DNA from 2 places in the Agromyces sp. NPDC058104 genome. Region 2 is predicted to be linked to the other one. Evidence: predicted binding sites of a transcription regulator. Region 2 holds the regulator's gene; the other holds the start of a gene.
The links. Region 2 encodes LexA, which represses DNA repair genes until DNA is damaged. Its sites were predicted from a motif close to TCGAACANNTGTTCGA; they were not measured.

Region 1: the regulator LexA is predicted to act here: its motif matches at 6,070-6,085, upstream of ACFVTH_RS00170 (DUF222 domain-containing protein).

The regions. Positions count from the first base shown of each region.
Region 1 covers NZ_JBHVTD010000001.1:30,252-41,465, forward strand. The annotation lists gene gltX (glutamate--tRNA ligase) at 1-833, opposite strand, end outside; gene ACFVTH_RS00150 (LysR family transcriptional regulator) at 844-1,806, opposite strand; gene ACFVTH_RS00155 (aminotransferase class V-fold PLP-dependent enzyme) at 1,888-2,946, shown strand; gene ACFVTH_RS00160 (group III truncated hemoglobin) at 2,971-3,519, opposite strand; gene ACFVTH_RS00165 (fumarylacetoacetate hydrolase family protein) at 3,528-4,301, opposite strand; gene ACFVTH_RS00170 (DUF222 domain-containing protein) at 4,524-6,017, opposite strand; gene ACFVTH_RS00175 (hypothetical protein) at 6,669-7,223, opposite strand; gene ACFVTH_RS00180 (GNAT family acetyltransferase) at 7,274-7,798, opposite strand; gene ACFVTH_RS00185 (branched-chain amino acid aminotransferase) at 7,795-8,910, opposite strand; gene ACFVTH_RS00190 (3-isopropylmalate dehydrogenase) at 8,940-10,001, opposite strand; gene ACFVTH_RS00195 (MFS transporter) at 10,118-11,214, opposite strand, start outside.
Region 2 covers NZ_JBHVTD010000005.1:73,447-84,660, forward strand. The annotation lists gene ACFVTH_RS18980 (CynX/NimT family MFS transporter) at 1-811, shown strand, start outside; gene ACFVTH_RS18985 (class I SAM-dependent methyltransferase) at 848-1,459, opposite strand; gene hflX (GTPase HflX) at 1,501-3,027, shown strand; gene ACFVTH_RS18995 (methylenetetrahydrofolate reductase) at 3,301-4,290, shown strand; gene metE (5-methyltetrahydropteroyltriglutamate--homocysteine S-methyltransferase) at 4,287-6,641, shown strand; gene lexA (transcriptional repressor LexA) at 6,759-7,442, opposite strand; gene ACFVTH_RS19010 (LysM peptidoglycan-binding domain-containing protein) at 7,700-8,125, shown strand; gene ACFVTH_RS19015 (histidinol-phosphate transaminase) at 8,193-9,308, shown strand; gene hisB (imidazoleglycerol-phosphate dehydratase HisB) at 9,305-9,919, shown strand; gene hisH (imidazole glycerol phosphate synthase subunit HisH) at 9,916-10,554, shown strand; gene priA (bifunctional 1-(5-phosphoribosyl)-5-((5-phosphoribosylamino)methylideneamino)imidazole-4-carboxamide isomerase/phosphoribosylanthranilate isomerase PriA) at 10,670-11,214, shown strand, end outside.

The DNA.
Region 1 (11,214 bases), on a different contig from region 2:
TGGAACAGGTTCGACTCGGGGTCGCGCTTCGAGAGCTTCTTGTTGCCCTCGCCCATGACGTAGGGCAGGTGGCCGAAGCGCGGCACGAAGGTGGTCACGCCGATGTCGATGAGCGCGTGGTAGAGCGCGATCTGGCGCGGCGTCGACGAGAGCAGGTCTTCGCCGCGCAGCACGTGCGTGATGCCCATGAGCGCGTCGTCGACGGGGTTCACGAGCGTGTAGAGCGGGGCGCCGTTCGGGCGCACCACGACGAAGTCGATCGTGTTGCCGACGGGGAAGGTGATCTCGCCGCGCACGAGGTCGTCGAAGCCGAGGTCGACCTCGGGCACGCGCAGGCGCAGCGCCGGCTCGCGGCCCTCCGCGCGGAACGCGGCCTTCTGCTCGTCGGTCAGCTCGCGGTCGAAGTTGTCGTAGCCGAGCTGCTTCGGGCGGCCGTTCGCCTCGTTGCGCGCGTCGATCTCTTCTGCGGTCGAGTAGCTCTCGTACACGTGGCCCGAGGCCTTCAGCTTCTCGATGACCTCGGCGTAGATGCCCGCGCGCTGCGACTGCCGGTACGGCTCGTGGGGGCCGCCGACGCCGACGCCCTCGTCCCAGTCGAGGCCGAGCCAGGTGAGCGCGTCGAGGATCTGCTCGTAGCTCTCCTCGCTGTCGCGCGCGGCGTCGGTATCTTCGATGCGGAAGACGAAGGTGCCACCGGTGTGGCGCGCGTAGGCCCAGTTGAACAGGGCGGTGCGCACGAGGCCGACGTGCGGCGTGCCGGTCGGTGAGGGGCAGAAGCGCACACGGACATCGCTGCCGGTGGCCTGGGTGAAGGGGTGAGCTGTCTCGGACATCGCCTCAATGCTACCGATCGGCGCGCGCGGGCCGCTCGCCGGCGAGGCCATCGAGCGCGGCGAGGGTGGCCGCGACGGCGGGCACCCGCCCCGCGCCCTGCGCGGTCACGAGGTGCAGCGAGCGCACGTCGGCGCGCGCGGTCGGCCGCGCGACCACGTCGGGATGCCTCGGGGACGCCGCGAGCGCGAGCGCCGGCAGCAACGCCACGCCGAGGCCCTGCGCGACCATGCCCTCGACGGCGACGAAGTTGTCGGTCTCGAAGGCGATGCGCGGCGTGAAGCCCGCGGCATCCGCGAGCTCGAGCAGGTGCCCGCGGCAGCGCGGGCAACCGGCGATCCAGGCCTCGTCGCCGAGGGCGGCGAGTTCGATGCGGTCGGATGCCGCGGCCGGATGCCCGGCGGGCAGCACGAGCTGCATCGGCTCCTCCCCGTAGCCGCGCACGTCGAGGCCCCGTGCGCTCGCGCGGTGCGGGTCGTCGCGGTCGCCCGGGTAGCTGAACGTGATCGCGACGTCGGCCCGGTCGGCGCGCACGGCGGCGACCGCCTCGGGCGGCTCGGCCTCGACGTAGGTGACGGTGACCCCCGGATGCTCCGCCGCGAGCGCGGCGATGAGCCGGGGCACGAGCGTCGCCGACGCCGACGGGAATGCGACGAGGCGCACGCGCCCGGCGCGGAGTCCGCGGAGCTCGGCGAGCTCGCCCGCGGCCGCCTCGAGGGCGGTCGCGACGGCGTTGGCATGGCGCGCGAGCACGCGCCCCGACTCGGTGAGCCGGATGCCGCGGCCGACGCGCTCGACGAGCGCGATGCCCGTGCGCTCCTCGAAGCGGCGGAGCTGCTGGCTCACGGCGGGCTGGCTGTAGCCGAGCGAGGTGGCGGCGGCGGTGAGCGACCCGTGCTCGGCGATGCGGCGGACGACTCGCACCGTCTGCAGGTCGAGCGCGGCCGCGAGGGCTTCGATCGAGGCATCCGACATGCCGCTATCATAAGCCCCGCTTATGCATGCCATAGAACACTGGACCTTGTTGAATGAGTCGAATGGGTCGACGCTGGAGGCATGCACGAGCTCCGAGACCGATTCGCCGCGGGCCGCGGCTACCTCGCCGCCTGCACCCTCGGCCTGCCCGCCGACGTCACCCGCGAGGCCGTGCGCCGCGACCTCGAGCGCTGGTCGCTCGGGGCGGCGAGCGCCGCCGACTACTCGGCCGCACTCGAGCGGGCGCGCGGGCACGCCGCGGGCCTGCTCGGCACCGCTCCCGAGCGCATCGCGACCGGTTCTCAGGTCTCGGTGTTCGCCGGGCTCGCCGCCGCGGCGGCGCCGGCCGGCGCCGAGATCCTCTGCGTGGACGGCGACTTCTCGTCGGTCGTCGCCCCCTTCCTCGCGCGCGGCGACCTCGACGTGCGGCACGTGCCGCTCGACGCCCTCGCCGACGCGGTCACCCCGTCGACCTGGCTGGTCTCCTACTCGCTCGTGCAGTCGGCCACCGGCGAGGTCGCCGACGAGGCATCCATCACGGCCGCCGCGCGCGAGGCCGGGGCGCTGACGCTCGTCGACACCACGCAGGCGACCGGCTGGATGCCGACCGACCACGTCACCGGCGACCTCGTCGTCTGCCACGCCTACAAGTGGCTCGGCGCCCCGCGCGGCGCGGCGTTCGCGGCGTTCTCCGACCGCGCCGTCGAGTCGTTCACGCCGCACACCGCGGGCTGGTACTCGGGCACCGATCCGTGGGCGTCGTGCTACGGGCCCGAGCTGCACCTCGCCGACGGCGCACGCCGCTTCGAGGTCTCCCCCGCGTGGCACGCCTGGGCCGGTGCCGAGGCCGCACTCGGCTTCGCCGCGTCCCTCGACATGGCCGCGGTGCAGCAGCACGACGTGGGGCTCGCGAACGCGTTCCGCGAGCGGATCGGGCTCCCGGCCTCGAACTCGGCGATCGTCACCTGGCCCGACGAGACCGGCTGCGACCTCGCGGCGCTGACGACCGCGGGGCTCGTCGCCTCCGGGCGGGCGGGGCGGGCACGCGTCGCGTTCCACCTCTGGAACGACGACGAGGATGTCTCGCGCGCCGCCGACGCCGTGATGAGCAGCGCCGCGCACCTCAGCCTGCGGCGCTGAGCCCGGGCCGCAGGACGGAGCGGCTCAGCCTTCGCCGGGGCCGGCACCCGGCCCGTCGATCGTTCCGTCGGCCTCGAGTCGTTCGCGGGTCGTGATCGTCTCGAACGCCGACCCGCTGCCGCCCGCGAGGCGGCGGCGGATCGAGGCGGCGATGCGCTCGCCCTGCACCTTCGCCCGGTCGGCGACCGGGCCCCTGAAACCGTCGTCGACGGTCTGGCGCCAGAGCACCAGCCAGCGATCGAAGTGCGCCTCGGTGAGCGGATGCCTCGCATCGAGCGCCACGTGCAGCGCGAGCGCGTTGCGGCGGTAGGTGCCGGCGTCGAAGAGCACCGACTCCCAGAAGTCGCACATGATGGGCAGGTGGTGGGCGAGGTCCATCTTCGCGACGTCGGTGAAGATCGGCCCGATGAACGGATCGGCGAACGCCCGGAGGTAGAACGCCTCGATCAGCGCGGCGAGGTCGTCGCGGTCGCGAAGGTCGTGGTGCCCGTCGCCCGGCGCGGGCTCGATCGTCAGCGGGTCCGCGGTCTCGCCGGCGGCATCCGCGCCGTGCCCCGCGATCTCGTCGCCCATGCCGACCGCTACCCCGCCGAACGCACCGGGTTCGACAGCACGCCGAGCCCCGAGATCGTGACCTCGACCGTGTCGCCGTGGACGATCGGGCCGACGCCCGCCGGCGTGCCGGTGAGGATGACGTCGCCGGGCAGCAGCGTGAAGACGCTCGACGCGTACGCGACGATCGCAGGCACCGAGTGCACGAGGTCGGCGAGGCGCCCCTCCTGCTTGCGCACCCCATTCACGCTCGTCTCGATCATGCCGCTCTCGAAGTCGACGTCGGTCGAGATGACCGGCCCGAGGGGGCAGAACGAGTCGAAGCCCTTCGCCCTGGTCCACTGCCCGTCGCGCTGCTGCAGGTCGCGCGCGGTCACGTCGTTCGCGATCGTGTAGCCGAAGATGACCTGCTCCGCGTCGGCCTCGCTGACATTCTTGGCGATGCGGCCGATCACGACCGCGAGTTCGCCCTCGTGCTCGACCTGCTCGCTCTGCGGCGGCAGCACGATCGCGTCATCGGGGCCGATCACCGAGGTGTTCGGCTTGAGGAAGAGCAGCGGTTCGGCCGGGGCCGCGCCGCCCATCTCGGCGGCGTGGTCGTGGTAGTTCTTGCCGACCGCGACGACCTTCGACCGCGGGATCACCGGCGCGAGCAGCTTCGCCTCGGCGAGCGGCACCCGCTCGCCGGTCGGCTCGTAGCCCGCGAACATGGGGTCGGCCTTCAGCACGACGAGCTCGTGCTCCTCCTCGTCGATGATGCCGAACGAGATGGTCTCACCATGGCTGAACCGCGCGATCTTCATGCCGTCAAGCCTATCGGCGGGCGGCGCGCGCGGGCTGGATGGCGCGGTCCGTGGGGGCCCGCGAGACACCCGACGCAGCGGCGCACGCAACGCACACGACCCGCGCGACGCGCACGACGCACACCGCGGACACGACGCACCCGACGCACACGACGCACACGACGCACACGACGCACACGACGCACACGACGCACACGACGATGAGGGCATCGCTCGCACCGCTCACGCGGCGTCGCGCAGCTCGAAGCGTGCTCGCCCGCCGAGTCGCGGGCGCTGCTCGGGGTCGACGTGCGGCGGTGGAACGAACCGGATCTCGTGCCGGCGCGCGATGATGCGCCACCCGTCTCGATGCACCTGATGATGGCAATGGGTGCAGAGCAGCGCGCCGTTGTCGAGGTCGGTCGGGCCAGTGTCGCGCTCCCACCATCTGATGTGATGGGCGTCGACGTAGCCGATGTTGCGGCCGCAGCTCGCGCACCCGCCATCGCGCTCGGCGAGGGCGATTCGCTGCGCACGGGTGAACAGTCGCTTCGCCCGGCCGACATCGAGCGGTTCGCTCCGGCCGCCGAGTACGACCGGGATGATCTCAGCGTCCGCTGCCATCCGCCGAAGCGTCGCGGCCGACATCGTTCGATCGAATCCGTCGATCGAGCCGAGCCTGCCCGATGCCGTCGGCCCGACCTGGCCGCGCATGAGAGCCTGTGCTTCGACCGAGCCGTCGGTCGCGGCACCTGGCCGCTCGAACGCCAACGCCGACTCGAGCGCGTCCGCCTGCATCCGCACGATGACGGTCGTCTTGGAGACCGTCGGCATCTCGGCGCAGCCGAGCGCATGCCTGGCGAGATCGGCCAGCGCATCGGCCTGCAACTGCGAGATGGAGCGCCGGTCGTCGATGACCGGTCCACCCCCGTCGGTGCCGTCGCCCGGAGTCGCCTGACGCCGCCGCTGCAGCACGTCGGTGACCAGCTGTTCGACCGCGGCCCTGATCGGCGCAGCGGTCACGACGTCGAATCGCCCGTGCAGTCGCACCATGCCCGACGCCTCTTCGGTGATCGTGAGCGAACGCTGCTCGTGCAGCGCCTCGTCGCGCGGCTCGACGCCGTCGGGATCGAGCCTCGCCTCGGCATGCGTCACGGCGCGCTGGAGCAACGAATAGGGCACCGACGCGGCGAAGGCGGCCAGCTCACCGTCGTACGCCTCGGCACGCGCGGCACTCGTACGAGGAGCCACCCGGTCGAGCATCGTGCAGATCGCATCGGCGGCCTCGAGGCCGATGGCACCGCTCGCGAGCGCACCCGCGACTGCGGGCCGTCGCGGGGGCAACGACTCGCCTACGAACGACGCGCGCGGCCGCGTCGCCACCCCGACCCGCACGAGCATCGCGGCCTGCCGCGCCGACGCTCCGACCGACGACGCGACGAGCTGGATCGCGTTGCGCTGCCCGTGCTGCTTCGCGAGCCCGTCTGCACCGAACACGGCGTCACTGCGTTGGTCGACCTCCGCGGCGAGCGCCGCGAGCAGCGCATCGATCTGGCGCCGCAGCTCGCCCGCGACCTCGAGCACCCGCACGAGACCGGCATCGCTCATCGCGACGACGTCATCGAGCCCGCGCTCGGCCCCTGCCTCGACCCCCGCGTCGAACGCCGGCGCAGCGCCGACCCACTCGGTACGCAGCGCGCCGAGATCGGTCTCGAGGGCGGCGAGCGGGTGCGTCATGCTTCCACTCTGCCACCACCCACCGACATCCGAATTCGGGCAGAAACCCAAGCTGATCAGCTATTCAAGTTGTGGAGAACTCGTTCTTGATGCCCCTTGCGGAGGAGGAGTCGCGCGGTCAGCAGCCCGCGGCGAGGCATCCTCGATCAGCCGCCCGGTGGGCACAGTTGTCGAGGCCGGTCGCGCGCGGCAGCTACCAGTTCAGAGCCGTTCCGAGATCCAAGGAGTCCCGTACTCGTCCAACGCGGCCGTCACCGCGTTCACAACTTCCGAGAGATCCGATCGAGGCGACACACTCCACCAGGCGTCCCTGCGGTCCGGAGCGGCCAGCATACCCAGACGCTCCCAATACCAGGGCCGCCCGGATGCATCGACGCAGTCGGAACTTCGCTCAAGCCTCGGCTCCGGCGAAGTTCGGTCCAGTCGGCGCGGCGCACCACCATGAGGTTGATCACGAACAACACCTCGTTGCGGTCGCTGAATGCCGACTTCTGCACACCGGCGAGCACCCAGTGCGACTCCGAGGGAAACCGGTACTTCCCTCCCGAACCTCCCCAGCCGCGTGCGCGGAACCCTGGCGAGAGCCCGGTCTTCACCATGGCCGCGAATGCCTGCTGGGCCGTCTCCATGTCCACGAGTCGGGCCTGCCGCTCAGGGAGCCGGGTGCGGGGCCTGCCCCACCCTCAACGCATTGAACTTCTCGGTGATCCTGTCGATCTTCGAGTACGAAGGGCGGAACAGGCCGGAATTCGCGATCGGGCAAACACGGATGATTCGTTCGTCGCGGAGAGCGATGACGATCAGGGGATCATCGGGCACCCCGCTCGAGTCGACGCGGATACTCCGGATCTCGTCGGGAGCGAGCTCGAACATCACCCCGGATCGGTCATGAATCAAGAATCCCGACTCACCCGCGACGACGACGACCAGTTCCTGCGGCTCGAGGCCGGACCACATCATTCCGATGAGGCCCACGCCGTTCTCCTGGCCTGCGAGCAGCTCCCTGAGGCGAGCCCGCGCCCAGGATGTTCCGAAGAACGCAAGGGCGAACCAGGCGAACGCCGCCACCACCAAGAAGAAGGTGGTGACGCCGGTCCAGACCGGATCGCCCAGCAGACCGGACGCCACTTCCACAACGGGCAAGACCAGACCTGCGACCAGGATGTACCACCCGACGCCGAGCCGTAGGCGGGGTCTTCCGGTCATGCGTCAAGTCTCCCGAGTCGACGAGGCGTTGACAACGACCAACCAATCGCTCAGCGGCTCGCCGCCGGAGCATCCTCGATCAGCCGCTTGCCGAGGCTCACCGCGTCGTCGACCGCGTACCCGAGTCGCTGGTAGAACGCGATCACCTCGGTGTTCGAGGTGCGCACCTGCAGGTTGAGCTTGGGGCATCCCCGCTCGAAGAGCAGCCGCTCGGCCTCATCCATGAGCAGCCGCCCGAGCCCGGTCCCGCGCGCGGGATCGGCGACCGCGAGGTAGTTCACCCACCCGCGGTGCCCCTCGTACCCGACCATCGCCGTGCCGACGATTTCCGACGAGCCCACCGAGCCGGGCGAACCCGCCTCGGCCACCAGGAACAGCTCGGGCTGCACCGTCAGCTTGCGCTCGATGTCGAGATACGGGTCGTTCCACGGCTTCACGAGCCCGGCCGCACGCCAGAGCGCGACGACCTCCTCGGTGTCGGCGACGGCGAACGGCCGGATCGAGATCGATCCGGCCGCCGCCGTGCGGGCCTCGGCCGACGAGGCCGCGGCCGATGAACCAGAGGAGACGCTCACGCGTCGAGGCGCAGCAGCCAGCCGTGCCGGTCCTCGACGCGACCGTACTGGATGCCCGTGAGCTCCTCGCGGAGCGAGAGCGCCAGCTCGGCGGCGGCGTCGCCCTCGTGCACGATCTCGAAGTCCTCGGCGAGCAGGCGCCCGATGGGCGTGACCACCGCGGCGGTGCCGCAGGCGAACGCGCCCACGATCTCGCCGGATGCCGCGCCCTCGCGCCACTCGTCGATGGTGACCTTGCGGCTCTCGACGTTGTGGCCGCGATCCTTCGCGAGCTGGAGCACCGAGTCGCGCGTGATGCCCTCGAGGATCGAGTCGGACTCGGGGGTCACGAGCGTGCCGTCCTTGTAGACGAGCACGACGTTCATGCCGCCGAGCTCCTCGAGGTACTTGCCCTCGTCGAGGAAGAGCACCTGCTGGCAGCCGTGCTCGGCCGCCTCGGCCTGGGGCAGCAGGCTCGACGCGTAGTTGCCGCCGGTCTTCGCCGCACCGGTGCCGCCCTTGCCCGCGCGGGCGTAGTTCGTCGACAGCCAGATCGACACGGGCTGCACGCCGCCGTGGAAGTAGGCGCCTGCGGGGCTCGCGATCACGTAGAACGCGACCTTCTTCGCCGGGCGCACGCCGAGGAACGCCTCCTTCGCGAACATGAACGGGCGCAGGTACAGGCTCGTCTCAGGCGCCGAGGGCACCCAGTCGCCGTCGACCGCGATGAGCTTCTTCAGCGACTCGATGAAGATGTCGCTCGGCAGCTCGGGCAGGGCGAGACGCTTGGCCGAGCGCTGCATGCGGGCCGCGTTCTGCTCGGGGCGGAAGGTCCAGATCGAGCCGTCGGCATGCCGGTACGCCTTCATGCCCTCGAAGATCTCCTGGGCGTAGTGCAGCACGGCGGCGGCCGGGTCGAGCTGGATCGGGCCGTACGGCGTGACGCGGGGGCGGTGCCACCCGCCCTTCTCCGACCAGCACACGTCGACCATGTGGTCGGTGAAGTGGTTGCCGAAGCCGGGGTCGGCGAGGATCGCCTCGCGTTCCTCGGGCGACTTGGCGTTCTCGTTGCGGACCGTCTGCCAGATGAGACCGGCGGCGGAGGGGGCCTGGAGCGGGAGGTTGATCGTCATGGTGTGTCCTTCGATGCGCGTGCGCGTGATCAGTCGAGTGCCGCGATGCGGGCGGCGATCGCGTCGCCGACCTCCGAGGTCGTGCGCGTCGCCCCGCCGCGTTCGGCGATGTCGGCGGCGACCGCCCGCGAGACCTTCGCCGAGGCCTCCGCGCGACCGAGGTGGTCGAGCAGGAGGGCGACGGAGAGGATGGCCGCGGTCGGGTCGGCGATGCCCTTCCCGGCGATGTCTGGAGCCGAACCGTGCACCGGCTCGAACATGCTCGGGAATCGGCCGTCGGGGTTGATGTTGCCCGAGGCTGCGAGGCCGATGCCGCCGCTGATCGCGCCGGCCAGGTCGGTGAGGATGTCGCCGAAGAGGTTGTCTGTGACGATGACGTCGAATCTAGCAGGGTCGGTGACCAGGAAGATGGTCGCGGCGTCGACGTGCAGGTAGTCGACGGTCACGTCGGGGTACTCGGATGCCACGGCGTCGACCGTGCGCTTCCACAGCGAGCCGGCGAACACGAGCACGTTGGTCTTGTGCACGAGCGTGAGCTTCTTGCGGGGGCGGCCGTTCGCCGCGGCGAAGGCGTAGCGCACGACGCGCTCGACCCCGTAGCCGGTATTGACCGAGACCTCGTTGGCGACCTCGGCGGGAGTGCCGACGCGGATCGCGCCGCCGTTGCCGACGTACGGGCCCTCGGTGCCTTCGCGCACGACGACGAAGTCGACCTCGCCCGGGTTCGCGAGCGGGCTCGCGACGCCGGGGTAGAGCACCGACGGCCGCAGGTTCACGTAGTGGTCGAGCTCGAAGCGCAGCTTCAGCAGCAGGCCGCGCTCGATGTTCGCGCCGGCGAGGCGCGGGTCGCCCGGCACTCCCCCGACGGCGCCGAGGAGGATCGCGTCGTGGCCCTTGATCGAATCGAGGTCGGCGTCGGTGAGCACCTCGCCCGTCTCGAGGTAGCGCGCCGCGCCGAGCGAGAACGGCGTCTGCTCGAATACCGTGTCGCCGCCGGCCGTGACCGCGTCGAGCACCTTCAGCGCCTCACCCACGACCTCGGGGCCGATCCCGTCACCGGGAATGACCGCGAGCTTGACCGTTCGACCCATGAATGCTCCTTCGTGCGACAACCCCTCCAGCGTACTGCGGTCGCCCGCCGTGCCCCGTTTCGTGACGGGGCACGGCCGGCGACGGGCACGGCCCGGCGACGGTGCGGCTCGCCGGGTCAGTCGTGCTGCGAGGGGTTGCGCAGGGTGATCGCCGCGATCGTGGCCGCCGCGACCATCAGGCCGACGCCGATGAGCGAGGTCACGAGCACGCCGCCGTCGAACGCGACGGCCGCCGCGTGCATGAGCTCCTCGGCCTGCGCGGCGGGCAGTTCGGCCGCGACGGCGGCCGCGCCCGCGAGGGTCTCGCGCGAGGCATCCATCTGCGCAGCGGTGAGCGAGGCGGGCAGCTCGATCGCCTTCGCGTAGTGCGCCGCGATGATGCTGCCGAGGCCGGCGGTGCCGAGCACCGCGCCGAGCTCGTACGCCGTCTCGGAGACCGCGGATGCCGCGCCGGCCTTCGAGGCCGGGGCGCTCGAGAGGATGAGCTCGTTCGACACCGTCTCGGCCATGCCGATGCCGACCCCGAGCATCGTGAAGGCGAGGATGACCGCGCCGAGCGAACCCTCGGACGCGCCGAAGGCGACGACGAGGTAGCCGCCCGCCGAGAGCGTCAGCGCCGAAGGCACGAGCACCCGCGGAGCCACGCGGCGCGAGATCGGCACCACGACGAGCCCGGCGACGATCATCGCGACGAGGCCGGGCAGGAGCGCGAGGCCCGCGTCGACCGGCGAGAGGCCGGCGATGATCTGCAGGTGCTGCGACACGAAGAACAGGAAGCCGACGAGCGAGACGACGCTCAGCAGGTTCACGAGCACGGCGCCGCCGAACGGGCCGACCGTGAACAGGCGCACGTCGAGCATCGGCGACTCGCTCGCGAGCTGACGACGCACGAACAGCCAGCCGGCGACGAGGCCCGCGACGATGAACAGCGGCCCGAGCGCGTCGAGCCCCTCGGTGGCGATGTGCTTGATGCCGAAGACGATCGGGGCCATCGTCGCAAGCGAGAGCAGGATGCTCCAGACGTCGATGCGGCCCGGGTTCGGGTCGCGGCTCTCGGTGATGAGCAGCGGCACGAGGATGAGCATCGGCACGAGCACCGGCACCGCGAGCAGGAACACCGAGCCCCAGGCGAAGTGCTCGAGCAGGAGGCCGCCGACGAGCGGGCCGAGGGCGCTGCCGGCGGCGAACGCCGAGGCCCAGATGGCGATCGCCA
Region 2 (11,214 bases):
GAACATCGGTTCGCTGGCGACCGCCCTGCTCACGGCGCCGTTGGCGGAGGTGATCGGCTGGCAGCTCGCGATCCTGTCATGGTCGGCGTTCATGATCGTGGCGCTGGTCGTCTGGGGCGTGCACCTGCGCTTCACCACGATCGAGAACGCGGCGGCCAGGGAGGCGGAGGTGCTCGCGGTGACGGGTTCGCTCGCCGCGGTCGAGCCCGAGCGTCGGGCGACGTCGCGATCGGCCTGGCGCAACCCGATGACCTGGCTCCTGGCTGCGGCGTTCGCGGCGCAGTCGTTCTCGTTCTACGGCCTCACCGCGTGGTTGCCGAGCCTCGTGGCCGACGAGTTCGGCCTGAGCGACGTGACGGCCGGGGCGGTCGCCTCGTTGTTCCAGCTGTCGGCGATCGCCGGCGCGCTGGGCGCGCCGCTGCTCTCGAACGCCCGGCCGGTGTGGCTGCAGCCCGCGCTCGTCGGGGCGCTCTGGATCTCGCTGCCGCTGGGACTCCTCGTCGCCCCGGCGGGATACGGCCTGTGGATCTCGCTCGGAGGCGTGGCGCAGGGGGCGGGCTTCGTCGTGATCATCTCGACCGTCGTGCGCATCACGCGCGACGACCGCGAGGCGACGCAGATGTCGGCGCTCGTGCAGGCCGGCGGCTACGTGCTCGCGGCCGCGGGCCCGCCGCTGCTCGCCGCGCTGCACGAGTCGAGCGGGGCCTGGCAGCAGCCGATGCTGGTGGTCCTCGCCGCGACCGTCTCCTTCCTCGTGCTCACCACCGTGGCTGCGGTGCGCTCCGGGCGGGACACTCGGGCGCACGGCTGAGCGCACGTCGGGCCCGCGGTACGGGCGGCGCGAAGCTCAGGCCGCGCGGGCAACGCGCAGCACGCGGAAGCCCTTCGCGTTCGCGGCGCGCTCGACGTCGAGCCCGAGCTCCTCGCCGATCCAGCGCTGCAACGACTCGGCGCCGAGGTGCTTCGCGACCACGAGCCAGGCTGCCGCGGCATCGCCCCCGTCGAGGAGGGGCAGCCAGCGCTCGAGGAGCGCGTGCAGCTCGGCCTTGCCGACGCGGATCGGCGGGTTCGACCAGATCGCGGCGAAACGCACCGCGTCGGGAACATCGTCGGGCAGCACGGCGTTGACATTGTGCAGACCGAGTCGTGCGGCGTTCTGCCGCGTAAGTTCGAGCGCGCGTTCGTTGACGTCGACGGCCCACACCGTGGCATCCGGCGACCGGAGCGCGAGCGAGAGCGCGATCGGCCCCCACCCGCAGCCCAGGTCGAGCAGATCGCCCGACGACGGGGGAGCGGGCACGGCGTCGAGGAGCACGCGGGTGCCCTGGTCGAGGTGCTCGGGGCTGAAGACGCCGCCGGCGGTGGTGAGCTCGACCTTGCGACCGGCGAGGGTCGCGCGGATGGTGCGGGTGCGCGAACTGCTCGACGGAGACGCGGAGAAATAGTGGTCGGAACCCATACAGGGAACCTATCGCAGCGATTGGAATAGGCTTGAACGTGATGAATGACGCCGAACAGACCACTGCTGACGACGCCGTCGAGCGGGTGCTGCGCGGCGCCGAGACGAAGGCCGGGCTGACGCGCTTCGGCTCGGGGTCCGCCGAGGCGCTGATGGAGCAGGGCTCCGACGCCGCAGCAGGTGCAGAGACCGACGGCGAGCAGTTCGAGCGCGAGGAGCGTGCGGCGCTCCGCCGTGTCGCCGGGCTCTCGACCGAGCTCGAGGACGTCACCGAGGTCGAGTACCGGCAGCTCCGCCTCGAGAACGTCGTGCTCATCGGCGTCTACTCGCAGGGCTCCCTCGACGACGCCGAGAACTCGCTGCGCGAACTCTCGGCCCTCGCCGAGACGGCGGGCGCGCGCGTGCTCGACGGCGTGCTGCAGCGCCGTCCGCACCCCGACCCGTCGACCTACCTCGGCCGCGGCAAGGTCGAGGAGCTGCGGCACATCGTCGCCTCGCTCGGCGCCGACACCGTCGTGGCCGACACCGAGCTCGCGCCGAGCCAGCGGCGTGCGCTGGAGGACGCGGTCAAGGTGAAGGTGATCGACCGCACGGCCGTCATCCTCGACATCTTCAGCCAGCACGCGAAGAGCCGCGAGGGCAAGGCGCAGGTCGAGCTCGCGCAGCTCGAGTACCTCCTGCCGCGCCTGCGCGGCTGGGGCGAGTCGATGTCGCGACAGGCCGGTGGTCAGGTCGGGAGCGGCGGCGCGGGCATGGGCTCCCGCGGCCCCGGTGAGACGAAGATCGAGCTCGACCGTCGCCGCATCCACTCCCGCATGGCGAAGCTGCGCAAGCAGATCGCGGGCATGAAGCCGGCGCGCGACGCGAAGCGCGCGAACCGTCGGCGCAACGCCATCCCCTCGGTCGCCATCGCCGGGTACACGAACGCCGGCAAGTCGAGCCTCTTGAACCGCATCACGGGCGCAGGGCTCCTCGTCGAGAACGCCCTGTTCGCGACCCTCGACGCCACCGTGCGCCGCAACACGACCGCCGACGGGCGCGTCTACACGCTGGCCGACACCGTCGGCTTCGTGCGCAACCTCCCGCACCAGCTCGTCGAGGCGTTCCGCTCGACCCTCGAGGAGGTCGGCGACTCCGACCTCATCGTGCACGTCGTCGACGCGGCCCACCCCGACCCGGCCGGGCAGATCGCCACGGTGCGCGACGTCATCGGCGAGGTCGGGGCACGTGACATCCCCGAGCTGATCGTCTTCAACAAGGCCGACCTCGTGACGCCCGAAGACCGGCTGGTGCTGCGCGGGCTCGAGCCCGGCGCCGTGTTCGCCTCGGCGCGCACGGGGGAGGGCATCGACGAGGTGCTCGCCGCGATCACGCGCATGCTGCCCGACCCGGCGGTCGAGATCGACCTCGTGGTGCCGTACGACCGGGGCGACGTCGTGTCGACGCTGCACGAGTCCGGCCGGGTGCTCTCGGTCGACTACCTCGAGGACGGCACCCGCGTGCGTGCGATGGTGTCGCCCGAGCTCTCCGCGCAGCTGGCCGTCTTCACGGCTCCCGTCGACGCCTGAGGCGCCCGCGACCGCGGCGCGGCCGTCGGCGCGAGCCCGCATCGGTGCCGCCTGGGACGCCTCGCGTCACCCGGCGTCACCTCGCGTCATAGAGGCCCGGCAGGCCTGATCCGCGCGTATCGTCGCTCCTGATCGTCGGTGCACGGCCGGATGCCGGGCACCAGGAGCGACCGCCGAGCCCGGCACCCGCCCGCGAGACCCACCCGCCGATTCCGGCCGGGGGACGCGGCCTGCCGCGCTTCCGCCGCATCGGCTGCGCCACGCAGGAGTCCCATGGCAGCCACCGGTTCCGACCTCCGGGATGCGGACTGTCGGCCGCGCCCGCCCGTCTCGTTCGAGCTGTTCCCACCTCGATCGGATGCCGCGGCGCTCGCGCTCGGCCGCACGATCGACCGGCTCGCCGAGGCCGACCCCGCATTCATCTCGGTGACGTTCGGCGCGGGCGGCTCGTCGCGCGACCGCTCGCTGACGGTGCTCCGCTACATGCTCGAGCACACCGCGGTCGAGCCGATGGCGCACCTCACCTGCGTCGGCTCCTCGCACGCGGAGGCGAACCGGCTCGTGCGCGAGTTCCTCGACGCCGGGGTGACGAGCTTCCTCGCCCTCCGCGGCGACCCGCCGGAGGGGGCCGGCCCCGACGCGGGCATCGGCGACCTCGGCAGCGCCGCCGAACTGGTGCAGCTCATCCACCGCGTGCAGGAGGAGCGAGAGCCGTTCGCCCAGGTCGGCGTGCCGGGGGTGCCCGGTGCGTCGCGCATCCGCGAGCGGCCCCGGCCCGAGCGCGTCGCGGTCGCGGCGTTCCCCACGGGGCATCCGCGCTCGCGGAGCGCCCACCAGGACGTCGACGCCCTGCTCGCGAAGGAGATCGCCGGAGCGACCCTCGCGATCACGCAGCTGTTCTGGCACGCCGACGACTACCTCGGCTACGTCGAGCGCGCCCGCGCGGCCGGCGTCACCATTCCGATCCTGCCGGGCATCATGCCCGTCACGACGCCGGCCAGGCTCGCCCGTCTCGCCGAGCTCACCGGGGTCGAGGCCCCGGCCGAGCTCGCCATCGACCTCGAGATCGAGCCCGATCCCGAGGCGCAGGCCGAGCTCGGCGTCGCGTACGCCGCGAAGCTCGCCGACAGGGTGCTCGCGGGCGGCGCGCCCGGCCTGCACCTCTACACCTTCAACCGTCACGAGGCCGTGCTGGGCGTGCTCGCCCGGCTCGACCTCGGAGTCCCATCACAGCTCGTCAATGAGAGGAACACCGCACGATGACCGCACCCGCCTTCCCCACCGGCACGATCCTGGGGTACCCCCGGATCGGCCGCCGCCGTGAGCTCAAGCGCGCCGTCGAGGCGTTCTGGGCCGGCACGATCGACGCCGGCGAGCTCGAGGCGCGCGCCGCCGAGCTCCGCGCCGCGACCCGCGAGCGCCTCGCCGCGCAGGGCCTCGACCGCGCCGGCTCCGCCATCCCCGAGTCGTTCTCCTTCTACGACCAGGTCCTCGACGCGGCGGTCGCCGTCGGCGCGGTGCCGACGCGCTTCGCCCGCTTCCTCGGCGACGACGGCAGCGTCGACCTCGGCGCCTACTTCACCATCGCCCGTGGCGTCGGCGACGACGCCCCGCTCGAGATGACGAAGTGGTTCGACTCGAACTACCACTACCTCGTGCCCGAGATCGGCCCCGACACCGACTTCTCGCTGCACGCCGAGCGCATCCTCGCCGAGTTCGCCGAGGCGAAGGCGCAGGGCTTCCTCACGCGTCCCGTGGTCGTCGGCCCCGTCACGTTCCTCCTCCTCGCGAAGTCCGCCGACGACGCGCCCGAGGGCTTCCGGCCGATCGACCGCCTCGGCGAGCTCGTGCCGGTCTACGGCGAGCTCCTCGCCGAGCTCGCCCGTGCGGGCGCCGAGTGGGTGCAGCTCGACGAGCCCGCCCTCGTCAGCGAGTCGATCGACGAGCCGCGCGCCCGCGTGCTCGAGTCGGCCGCCGCGGCCTACGATGCGCTCGGTGCGCAGGACGAGCGCCCGGCGATCTTCGTCGCAGCCCCGTACGGCTCGCTCGACGACGCGCTGCCGGTGCTCGCGGCGACCCCCGTCGAGGCGATCTCCCTCGACCTCGTCCGCGGATCGCTGCCCGAGGGCCTCGACCCCGCCACCGCCGAGTCGCTCGCCGCGAAGACGCTCGTGGCGGGCGTGGTCGACGGGCACAACATCTGGCGCGGCGACCTCGCAGCGGCATACGAGCGGGTCGCCGCGGTGCAGCACCTCTCGGGCAGCGTGGCGGTCTCAACCTCGACCTCCCTCCTGCACGTGCCGCACGACGTCGATGACGAGCAGGCGCTCGACGCCCGCCTCGTCTTCTGGCTCGCCTTCGCCGACCAGAAGGTCGCGCAGGTGGCGACCCTCGCCCGCGGCCTCGCCGACGGGCGCGACGCGATCGCGGTCGAGCTCGACGAGGCGTCCGCCGCGCTCGCCGACCGCAGCGCCGCGCCCGGCGTGCGCGTGCCCGCGGTGCGCGACCGTCTCGCCGCGCTCGCCGACGCCGACTTCGAGCGCGGCGACTACGCCGCGCGCGTCGCAGCCCAGGCCGAGCTCGAGCTGCCCGAGCTGCCGACCACGACGATCGGCTCGTTCCCGCAGACGAGCGACATCCGACGTGCCCGCGCCCGCCTCGGCAAGGGCGAGCTCGACGCCGACGGCTACGCGCAGCTCATGCGCGAGGAGATCGAGCGCGTCGTGCGACTCCAGGAGGAGATCGGCCTCGACGTGCTCGTGCACGGCGAGCCCGAGCGCAACGACATGGTGCAGTACTTCGCCGAGCTGCTCGACGGGTTCGCCGTCACCGAGCACGGCTGGGTGCAGTCGTACGGGTCGCGCTGCACGCGCCCCTCGATCCTCTGGGGGGATGTCTCGCGTCCCGCACCGATGACGGTCGAATGGTCGGCGTACGCGCAGTCGCTGACGGAGAAGCCCGTCAAGGGGATGCTCACGGGCCCGGTGACGATCCTCGCCTGGTCGTTCGTGCGCGACGACCAGCCGCTCGGCGACACCGCTCGCCAGGTGGCGCTCGCGCTGCGCGATGAGATCGCCGACCTCGAGTCGGCCGGCATCAAGGTGATCCAGGTCGACGAGCCCGCGCTCCGCGAGCTCCTGCCGCTGAAGCTCGCCGACCAGCCGGCCTACCTCGACTGGTCGGTCGGCTCGTTCAAGCTCGCGACCGCGGGCGCGGCGGCGGCGACGCAGGTGCACACGCACCTCTGCTACTCGGAGTTCGGCGTCGTCATCGACGCGATCAAGAACCTCGACGCCGACGTGACCTCGATCGAGGCGGCGCGCAGCCGCATGGAGGTCGTCGACGACCTCTCGACGAGCGGCTTCGATCACGGCATCGGCCCGGGCGTCTACGACATCCACTCGCCGCGCGTGCCGTCGACGGCCGAGGTGCAGGCGCTCCTCGAGCGCGCGGTCGCCGAGATCCCGGCGTCGCGGCTCTGGGTGAACCCCGACTGCGGCTTGAAGACCCGCGGCTACGACGAGACGGTCGCCTCGCTCGAGAACATCCTCGAGGCGACGCGCGCCGTGCGCGCCGAGCTCGAGGCGCGCACCGAGCCGGCGCTCGCGGGCTAGTCGACCGACGAGCGAAGGGGCGGATGCCGCGTGCTGCGCGGCATCCGCCCCTTCGACGTCTCCGTGGGACGCGCGCGGGTGTTCGTGCGGCCGGCCCGCGCCGACCCGTGGTGAGCGTCAGACGGCGCGCAGCACCGAGACGACCTTGCCGAGCACCTCGGCGTGGTCGCCGACGATCGGCTCGAACGCACTGTTGCGGGGGAGCAGCCAGGTGTGGCCGTCGCGCTGGCGGAAGACCTTGACGGTCGCCTCGCCGTCGAGCATGGCTGCCACGATCTCGCCGTTCTCGGCGGTGCGCTGCGAGCGCACGACGACCCAGTCGCCGTCGCAGATGGCGGCGTCGATCATCGAGTCGCCGACGACCTTGAGGATGAAGAGCTCGCCCTTGCCGACGAGCTGGCGGGGGAGCGGGAAGACCTCTTCGACCTGCTGCTCGGCGGTGATCGGCACGCCGGCGGCGATCCGGCCGACGAGCGGCACCATCGCGGCGTCGCCGACGGGCGTGGCCTCGCCCGCGGCGGGGGTGCGCTCCTCGAGGCCCGGCACCTCGATGAGGATCTCGAGCGCGCGGGGGCGGTTGGGGTCGCGTCGCAGGTAGCCGGCGAGCTCGAGCTGGTTGAGCTGGTGCGTGACGCTCGAGAGCGAGGAGAGCCCGACCGCGTCGCCGATCTCGCGCATGCTCGGCGGATAGCCGCGGCTCGCGACCGAGCGCTGCACGACCTCGAGGATGGCGAGCTGCTTGGCGCTCAGGCTCTTGCGTCGACGCGCCTTCCCGATCTCACGCACGTCGTTGTCGCTCACGGTCTCCGCCCCTCGTTGCGATCGCCTCGCGATCGGATGTCGGTGGTGTCTGTTGCACTGTGTCCAGACATTCGAAACTGTATCCGCCTCGCAGGGGTGCGGCAAACATTCGTTCGAGTGTGTCGGGGTATTCGTGCACGAGAACGTGGGTGTCCGGGTGCTTGCCTTCGAATTCATTCGAAGATATATTCGGAACATAGATTCGCATTCGGCCCTCCCGGCCGAGGGCCGGATGCGATTCACTCAGGAGGTGTGAGATGAGCGCAGCGATCATGACCGGCGGCTACGGCCCGGTGCAGTCCCGCCCGATGCCGCTCCGCGAGCCCGAACGCACCGTTCGGGCGACCGCGGCCGCCGAGGGTGCTGCGGTCCGCACGCGCCTGCGGCTGACCTCCCGCGGCCGGTTCGTCTTCACGACGCTCGCCGCACTCCCGCTCGTCGTCTGGGCGTTCGCGCTCGTCCTGGGTGCGGGCGGCGCGGCCGCCGACGTCGCCGGGGCGGGCGCAGGGGCGGCGCTCGAGTACGTCACCGTCGAGGTGGGCGGCTCCCTCTGGGAGATCGCCGAGTCGGTCGCCCCCACCGCCGACCCGCGCGACACGATCGCCGAGATCCTCCGACTCAACGGGCTCGACGAGGCCACGATCGTCCCCGGCCAGCGACTCGCCGTCCCGGCGGGCGAGTGATCGCGACCCCGGGTCACACGGGGTCGCACGGGCCGACCGCCTGCGCCCGCGTGGCTAGCATGGTTCGGTGACGAGTCTCGAAGACCTCCCCATCCGTGACGACCTCAGAGGGCGTTCGCCGTACGGCGCTCCGCAGAAGTCCGTCCCCGTGGCGCTCAACGTCAACGAGAACACGCATCCGATCCCCGAAGACGTCGCCCACGACATCGTGGCCCGCGTCGCGGCGGCGATCCTCCGGCTGAACCGCTATCCCGATCGCGAGTTCACCGAGCTGCGCGAGGCGCTCGCCGGCTACCTCGGCCACGGGCTCACGCCCGACCACATCTGGGCCGCGAACGGGTCGAACGAGGTGCTCCAGCACCTGCTCCAGGCCTTCGGCGGCCCGGGCCGACGCGCGCTCGGCTTCGACCCGACCTACTCGATGTACGGGCTGCTCGCCTCGGGCACCGGCACCGAGTGGATCGCCGCGCCTCGCGACGAGGAGTTCGAACTCACGCCCGAGACCGCGGTCGCCGCCGTGCACGAGCACGACCCCGACCTCGTGCTGCTCTGCGCGCCGAACAACCCGACGGGCACCCCGCTCGACCTCGACACGATCCGGGCGGTCGCCGACGCCGCCCGGGGCATCGTCATCGTCGACGAGGCGTACTTCGAGTTCGCCGACCCCGGAACGCCGAGCGCCCTCACCCTGCTCGAAGGGCGGCCGCGCCTCGTCGTCTCGCGCACGATGAGCAAGGCGTTCGCCTTCGCGGGCGCCCGGGTCGGCTACCTCGCCGGCGATCCGGTGACGATCGATGCACTGCGCCTCGTCCGGCTGCCGTACCACCTCTCCGCGCTCACCCAGGCCGCCGCCCTCGGCGCCCTCGCCCACTCGGGTGAGATGCTCGCGATGGTCGACGAGATCCGCGGCCAGCGCGAGCGCATCTCGGTCGAGCTCGCGCGGCTCGGCTTCGCGCCGCACCGCAGCGGTTCGAACTTCGTGCTCTTCGGCGGCGTCGACGACCCGCACGCGGTCTTCGAGGCGCTCCTCGCGCGGGGCATCCTCATTCGCGAACTCGGCATCCCGGGGCACCTGCGCGTGACCGCGGGCACCGAAGCCGAGACCACCGCGTTCCTCGAGGCGATCGCCGTGTTCGCCCCGAACCGGGCGGCGGGCGCCGCCGAGAATAGGATCGACGCATGAGCGGCCAGACCCACAACCGCGCGGTGCGCGTGCAGCGCGAGACCAGCGAGTCGAGCATCGACCTCTCGATCGACCTCGACGGCACCGGTGCGAGCGACATCGAGACCGGCGTGCCGTTCTACGACCACCTGCTGACGGCGTTCGCGAAGCACTCGCTCACCGACCTCACCGTGCGCGCCTCGGGCGACGTCCACATCGACGTGCACCACACCGTCGAGGACACGGGCATCGTCCTCGGCCAGGCGATCCGGCAGGCACTCGGCGACAAGCGCGGCATCTCGCGGTACGGCGACGCACTCGTGCCCCTCGACGAGGCGCTCGCGCAGGCCGTCGTCGACATCTCTGGTCGTCCCTACCTCGTGCACACGGGCGAGCCCGCCGGCTTCGAGTTCCACCTCATCGGCGGCCACTTCACGGGGTCGATGGTGCGCCACGTCTTCGAGGCGATCACGTACAACGCGGGGCTCACCGTGCACGTCAACGTGCTCGGCGGCCGCGACCCGCACCACATCGCCGAGGCCGAGTTCAAGGCGTTCGCGCGCGCGTTCCGCCAGGCGAAGGCGTTCGACCCGCTCGTCACCGGCATCCCGTCGACGAAGGGCGCGCTGTGAGGGGCACCCGTCGCGTCGTCGTGCTCGACTACGGCTCGGGCAACGTGCACTCGGCCGCGAAGGCGCTCGAGGCCGCGGGCGCCGAGGTCGAGGTCACGTCCGACCGCCGCGCGGCGAGCGAGGCCGACGGATTGCTCGTGCCGGGCGTCGGCGCGTTCAAGGCCGTCATGGAGCAGCTTCGCGCGGTGCGCGGCGACGAGATCATCGATCGGCGCCTCGCGGGCGGCCGTCCGGTGCTCGGCATCTGCGTCGGCATGCAGGTGCTCTTCGAGCACGGCGTCGAGCGCGGCGTCGACACCGAGGGGCTCGGCGAGTGGCCGGGCAGCGTCACCGAGCTCCCGGCCGCGGTGCTGCCGCACATGGGCTGGAACACGGTGACGCCCGACGCGGGCTCGGTGCTGTTCGACGGCATCGAGGACGAGCGCTTCTACTTCGTGCACTCCTTCGCGGCGCAGGAGTGGCACCTCGACGTGATCCCGCCCTTCCCGGGACCCAAGCTGACCTGGGCCGAGCACGGCGGCTCCTTCCTCGCCGCGGTCGAGAACGGCCCGCTCTCGGCGACCCAGTTCCACCCCGAGAAGTCCGCCGAGGCCGGCATCCGGCTGCTGTCCAACTGGATCGGCACCCTCGGCTGACGACCCGCCGAGACCAGGCCCGTCACGAACACGTCGCTCGAGCGGGAGGCGACTAAGATTCTGTGACTGTGCCGACCGTCGATTTCCCGGCGGCATTCCGCGAACGAGGACAGTGATGAGTGAGTTCAACAAGACCCCCGGCCTCGTGCTGCTTCCGGCAGTCGACGTGGCCGGCGGCAAGGCCGTCCGCCTGACGAAGGGCGAAGCCGGCACCGAGACGAACTACGGCGACCCGGTCGACGCGGCCGTCGACTGGGCCGACCAGGGTGCCGAGTGGATCCACCTCGTCGACCTCGACGCGGCTTTCGGTCGCGGGTCGAACGGCGGCATCCTGAAGAAGGTCATCCGTCAAGTGCGCGGCGTGAACGTCGAGCTCTCGGGCGGCATCCGCGACGACGAGTCGCTCGAGCACGCACTCGAGATCGGTGCGAAGCGCATCAACCTCGGTACGGCGGCGCTCGAGAACCCCGAGTGGGCCGCCTCGGTCATCGCCCAGTACGGCGAGGCGATCGCGGTCGGCCTCGACGTGCGCGGCACCACGCTCGCCGCCCGCGGCTGGACGAAGGACGGCGGCGACCTCTGGCAGGTCATGGACCGCCTCGAGGAGGCGGGCGCCGCCCGCTACGTCGTCACCGACGTCACGAAGGACGGCACGCTCCA